Oceanicoccus sp. KOV_DT_Chl: one gene and its partner. The protein of the gene in region 1 interacts with the protein of each later gene in a pairwise test. Links are inferred from orthologs where the notes say so. Each region holds a gene or a part of one and is shown on either strand. Other genes may lie near its edges. The genes, in order: grpE and groL.

Region 1 (3,251 bases):
TTTAGCCTGTACTAGTGGCATACGCGTTTGGCCACCAACCAGAATGACATCGTTAATTTCACTGGTAGATAAACCGGCATCTTTTAATGCGACTTTCAACGGCTCTATTGTTCTGGCCACTAAATCTTCTACTAAGGATTCTAATTTGGCGCGAGTTAGTTTCACAACCAAGTGCTTGGGACCAGACGCATCCGCAGTAATATAAGGCAGGTTCACTTCAGTCTGCTGCGAAGAAGACAATTCAATTTTGGCTTTTTCGCCCGCTTCTTTTAGGCGCTGCATCGCTAATGGATCGCCTTTCAGATCCATACCGTTAGTCTTTTTGAACTCAGCGGCCAAATACTCGATCAAGCGCATATCGAAATCTTCACCGCCCAGGAACGTGTCACCATTGGTAGATAGCACTTCAAACTGGTGCTCGCCATCTACTTCAGCAATTTCAATAATAGAAATATCGAAGGTACCACCACCTAGATCGTATACGGCAATAGTGCGATCGCCCTGTGCTTTATCCATACCATAAGCCAGCGCTGCCGCCGTTGGCTCGTTGATAATGCGCTTAACTTCCAGACCCGCGATTTTACCGGCATCTTTAGTGGCCTGACGCTGCGAATCGTTGAAGTAAGCAGGTACAGTGACTACGGCTTCAGTCACTGGTTCGCCCAGATATTCTTCAGCGGTTTTTTTCATTTTTTTCAATACTTCAGCAGACACTTGTGGTGGAGCCATACGCTTGCCGCGCGCTTCAACCCAGGCATCACCGTTATCGGCTGCAACGATTTTATAAGGCACCATGCCGATGTCTTTTTGCACCACATCATCTTTAAATTTGCGGCCGATCAAACGCTTAACTGCATATAAGGTGTTATGTGGATTGGTGACCGCCTGACGCTTGGCACTCTGGCCAACCAGAATCTCACCATCTTCGGTATAACCAATAATAGAAGGTGTGGTGCGATCGCCCTCAGCGTTCTCGATTACTTTACTGCTTTTACCATCTAACACTGCCACACAGGAGTTGGTGGTGCCGAGGTCAATACCAATAATTCTACCCATTGTTGTTCTCCAGTTACTCTTCATTGCTGATCATCATTAACATCAGCGTTTCAATTCAGTTGTTGTCTATATGGGTGCGAAGCCAAATTATTCAAGCCCGCATTTACCACAAATTGTTTAAAAATCAGCCCTTATAACAGCGGACCGTTAAGCCTGCTCGTCAACCGAGGCAGCTGGAGCGGCCTTCGATACCATCACCATCGCTGGGCGCAGCAAGCGCTCGTTCAAGGTATATCCAGTCTGCATCACCATAGTCACGGTATTAGGTTCGACATCAGGGTTTTCAACCATTGAAATCGCTTGGTGAAAGGTGGGGTCAAATGGTTCGCCTATGGGGTCAACTTTCAGTACACCATGTTTGGCAAAGGTGTCATTCAAGGCTTTTTGGGTCAGCTCAACACCTTCGACCAGCGGCTTTAACGACTCATTGTCTTTGTCAGCGGCATCCACTGCACGCTGCAGGTTATCGGCGATCGCTAACAGGTCGGTAGAAAATTTCTCCAGCGCAAATTTACGGGCTTTGTCTATGTCCTGCTCGGCGCGGCGCTTGATATTCTGCGCTTCGGCCAGCGTTCTCAAAGCGTCATCCTTGGTTTTAGCCAGCTGCTCTTGCAGCTCTTCTATTTGCGCTTCCGGGCTTTGCGCCTGTTCAGCTTCAGCGGCATTCACTTCAGCATCATCTGCGGCAATCTCATCCACTAGTTCTTCTACTTCAGGGTTAGTTTGTTCTTCGTTGGACACTGTGCTCTCCAATCCTACAGGTTCAGGTTTTAAATCAACCAGCACGCTGGCGTTACTGCCCTGCTATATGGGGGCAAAGGTGTTTAATTCAAGGGGATTATTTGCGGGCCGGAAATAATAGAGGAAAAACCAATATATTCAATGAGTTAGAATAGAAAACGAGAGGCAAGAGAGGCCCTGATTTTGCAATTTAAGCGTAATATAAACCTTCGCCAGTCAGACTCAGGACTTCTTCATCGCCAAACTCAGCATTTGCGCTGTGACATCAACGATGGGAATTACTTGCTCATAGGCCATCCGGGTGGGACCAATAACGCCAAGCACCCCCAGATTATCCCCATCAGCCTGGTAGGGCGCGGTGATCAGACTAAACCCGCCGAGCATGTCATAGCCCGATTCCTCACCGATAAAGATCTGAATGCCCTGCGCCTGAATACTGCGATCGACCAATTCCAGAATATCCTTCTTTTGTTCAAAGGCTTCAAACAGGCCCTGTAAACGACCAATATCTTCCGCGGAGCTCATGCCCACCAACTGCCCTTCGCCAGCCACCACATAATCGGTGTCGCTGGCATCGGCATCCTCGGTGAACGTTTGGCTGGCCAAATCCAGCGTCGTTTGCAAGTAACTATCAATAGAATCCTTATCCTGCTGCATAGCGGCCAGCACCGAGCGCCGCACCTGCCCCAAACTTTGCCCGGCGTAACGCTGATTGATTAAGGCTGTCGCCCGTTGCAACTCCACTGCGGTGTACTCGCGATGCGTGTGAAGCACCCTGTTTTCTACCTCACGCTCATTGATCACTAAAATCACCAACACCCGATTACCCGAGAGCGGTAAAAACTCAACCTGCCGCAATGCCTGTTTCTTCGGTTTGGGCACGCTGACCAACCCCGCCTGTGAGGTGATCGTTGATAATAATTTTGAAGCGGTTTGGGCTAGCTCCTTACTGCTTTTATCGGGGTCCAACTGTTGCTCCAGACTTTGTAAGGCATGGGCATTGATTGGCTGCATGGTTAACAAGCTATCGACAAATAAACGGTAACCTTGCGTCGTCGGTATGCGCCCTGCCGAGGTATGCGGGGAAGTAATAAAGCCCATGCTTTCCAAATCTGACATGACATTGCGCACGGTGGCCGGGCTGACCGCCAGACCGGAATCCTCCAATAAACTGCGCGAACCCACCGGCTGACCATCGCGGATATAGCGCTGCACTAGCGTTTTTAACAGCACTTGTGCCCGCTCGCTGACGATCTCGGTGCTCATAGCTAATCCTCTCTTCAAAGCTACTACTATATTGTCAGTAAACGATAAAAATGGACCGCATGTAAAGATGTTAAAAGCTCCGCAACGCGGCAGCTGATTCATGTAACAATCCAGCCCACCTAAACAATAATTTAATAAAGGATCACACAATGAGTTTTGCCCACCCGTGGCTAGAGGAAACCCCTTGG
Region 2 (3,235 bases), 160 kb from region 1 along the record:
TATCTTGGCCATGGCAGCGATAGAATCGGCATTGGTCACATCAAGTTGAACGACAGTAAACTTGTCGTTGCCTTTTGCGAGTTTATTCAGCGCTATCGCCTTTTGTGGCTTACGGGCAGTGGCGATAACATTCCAGCCATTGGCAGCAAACTGTTTAACAAGCTCTAAACCAATACCCCGGTTTGACCCAGTGACCAACACCGTAGGGATATACTCTGCATCAGCGGGGATAACTTTGGCGGGAGGTAGCTTGCTTTTAAGTGGCTCTTTACTTAAGTGAAGGCCTGCGTGACTACCCACAGGAAGCAACGACCCGATCAGAATGGAAACGAATATCACGGGCGATATCAGGCTGCGAAAAGTGCATTTTAACGTGTTATACATAACAGTAGTCCTTGCCGGGGATATGCCGATGTATGTCGAACAAATCCGATAATTATTCTTCGAAAACTCTTCGTATTACGTATCATCTACCTAGCCGGATCTGTTAGGCAGGTATATCAGCGACTGCCACCTCAAGACGGCACAGCTCCAATAGTCTTTTAAGATAAGCAATATGTTGTGCGGGTACAGTGTGCCGCCCCTTCGCGTGGATGCTCAATAGTTAAACGAGACTGTAAACTAATATTGCCTGCGCTATTCCTACCGGCCATTACCGTTTTTTTCGTCCAAATATTTACCTACTGTACAATTCAGTAAGGGCTAGATCTATTGAAGTCACTCATACCCCGTATCTGGGCCTAAAAAAAAGCCCCGACATTACTGTCAGGGCTTTTTATTGTGCTGAGTAACAAAACTCAGGCAGCTAACATAAAGCTTACGCCTTACATCATACCGCCCATACCGCCCATACCGCCCATACCGCCCATATCAGGCATTGCTGGTGCAGCACCCGCATCTACGGGTATATCAGCAATCATTACTTCAGTAGTAATCATCAGACCGGCAATGGAGCCTGCAGCCTGTAGCGCAGTACGCGTTACTTTAGCTGGGTCAAGGATACCCATAGCAATCATATCGCCATACTCACCAGTACCGGCGTTGTAACCGAAGTTACCCTCGCCCTGCATTACCTTATCCAAGACCACTGACGACTCTTCACCAGCGTTATCAACGATTTGACGCAGTGGCGCAGACATTGCGCGACGGGCCAGGTTGATACCAACAGTCTGGTCTTCATTAGCACCGGTCAAGTTTTCAATGGCTTGTAGCGCGCGAACCAATGCCACACCACCACCAGGTACCACACCCTCTTCTACTGCCGCACGAGTTGCATGCAAGGCATCTTCAACACGGGCTTTCTTCTCTTTCATTTCTACTTCAGTAGCAGCGCCAACTTTGATGACTGCAACACCGCCAGCCAATTTAGCAACACGCTCTTGTAATTTTTCACGGTCGTAGTCAGAAGTCGTGTTTTCGATCTGCACACGGATAGCGGCAACACGATCCTGAATAGCAGCAGCATTACCCGCACCATCAACGATCACAGAGTTGTCTTTATCCATAGTGAAGCGCTTGGCAGTACCCAAGTGTTCAAGAGTAGTGTTTTCTAGCTCTAAACCAACCTCTTCAGAAATCACAGTACCGCCAGTCAGAATAGCGATATCTTCTAACATCGCTTTGCGACGATCACCAAAACCAGGTGCTTTACACGCTGACACTTTAACAATACCGCGCATATTGTTAACGACTAATGTGGCTAACGCTTCGCCTTCAACATCTTCAGCAACGATCACTAAAGGACGACCCGCTTTAGCAACTTGCTCTAGTACAGGAAGTAATTCGCGGATATTGGAAATCTTTTTGTCGACTAAAAGGATGTATGGCGACTCTTGCTCAACCGACATATTTTCTGAATTGGTAATGAAGTAAGGCGACAGGTAACCACGGTCAAACTGCATACCTTCTACGACGTCTAATTCATTTTCCAGACCATTACCTTCCTCAACAGTGATAACGCCTTCTTTGCCTACTTTTTCCATTGCTTCAGCAATGATGTCACCTACTTGCACATCGCTATTAGCAGAAATACTACCGACCTGTGCAATCGCTTTACCGTCAGCACATGGCGTAGACATCTTCTGAACTTCAGCAACAGCCGCAGTAACCGCTTGATCAATACCGCGCTTAAGATCCATTGGGTTCATACCAGCAGCCACTGATTTCAGACCTTCGTTAACGATTGCCTGAGCTAATACTGTAGCAGTAGTAGTACCATCACCGGCATCATCAGATGCTCTTGACGCAACGGCTTTAACCATCTGCGCGCCCATGTTCTCAAGCTTGTCTTCCAGCTCGATTTCTTTAGCTACTGATACGCCATCTTTAGTCACAGTAGGTGCACCGAACGCTTTATCCAGTACAACATTACGACCTTTAGGTCCCAGAGTAGTTTTAACTGCGTTAGCCAGAATGTTAACGCCGGATAGCATTTTTTGGCGAGCTTCGTCACCAAATTTTACTTGCTTAGCCATGATCTTTTTCCTTTAACTATAATAAGTAAGATTGAAATTGCCGAGGTCGTTATTGCGCTTATGCAATAACGCCAGCGATGTCTCTTTCTGACATGATGATGTAGTCAGCGCCGTCTTCTTCAATAGTGATTGCACCGTGCATGTGCTGAGCGAAGATAACCTTATCACCTACTTTAACTTGCAAAGCACGTAATTCACCGCTTTCAAGTACAGCACCATCACCTACGGCAACAATTTCACCACGGTTCTGCACTTCTTTAGCTGAGCTAGTTAACACGATGCCGCCTGCCGAGGTAGCTTCCTCTTCATTGCGACGTACGACAACGCGATCGTATAAGGGACGAATGTTCATTTTGGTCGTTCTCCAAAATCTAAGTTAATGGTTATGAATTGTTAAAATATCCGGAACAACCCGGGATGCAACGGTATATGGGGGTAGGAAAAAGGTATATCAAGGGTGCAACAGAGTTTTTTTAGCACTCAATACAAAAGAGTGCTAAAAACAATAATTTGTACAATAAAAACAACAGGTTACTTAATCATCTCGACGATACTCGCCATCCAGCACATCGCCTGAAAGCCGTGAGGAGGAGTCGCTAAAATGCTTTCTGGCAGTAAATGGCTGGTCTGAGGTAGTCCCGCTGCCGGCGGGGCGCTGAAAACCGGCACCTTGCTGGGTAGCCATCAATATGCCACGTTTGACTAATGCCACCACCATTAACTTGCGGGTAGGCGGCAACAAACAAGCAAAACCCAGTAAA

What was found.
Region 2: the proteins of grpE (region 1) and groL interact in binary tests that used the Escherichia coli proteins (3 or more experiments, as listed by UniProt). The link is inferred for Oceanicoccus sp. KOV_DT_Chl from one-to-one orthologs.

What each region holds. Positions count from the first base shown.
Region 1 is NZ_FQLF01000005.1:208,993-212,243, forward strand. The notes cover bases 1-2,924. They hold grpE (nucleotide exchange factor GrpE), read right to left. Parts: upstream 1,798-2,924; coding sequence 1,204-1,797; downstream 1-1,203. Other genes in these bases: dnaK (molecular chaperone DnaK), read right to left, coding at 1-1,056; hrcA (heat-inducible transcriptional repressor HrcA), read right to left, coding at 2,020-2,924. Outside these bases: more of hrcA, read right to left, coding at 2,925-3,063; UNITIG_RS18330 (pyridoxamine 5'-phosphate oxidase family protein), read left to right, coding at 3,213-3,251. UniProt on the Escherichia coli protein: Participates actively in the response to hyperosmotic and heat shock by preventing the aggregation of stress-denatured proteins, in association with DnaK and GrpE. It is the nucleotide exchange factor for DnaK and may function as a thermosensor.
Region 2 is NZ_FQLF01000005.1:53,185-56,419, forward strand. The notes cover bases 152-3,059. They hold groL (chaperonin GroEL), read right to left. Parts: upstream 2,478-3,059; coding sequence 825-2,477; downstream 152-824. Other genes in these bases: UNITIG_RS17570 (SDR family NAD(P)-dependent oxidoreductase), read right to left, coding at 152-384; UNITIG_RS17580 (co-chaperone GroES), read right to left, coding at 2,533-2,826; UNITIG_RS17585 (FxsA family protein), read right to left, coding at 3,010-3,059. Outside these bases: more of UNITIG_RS17570, read right to left, coding at 1-151; more of UNITIG_RS17585, read right to left, coding at 3,060-3,235.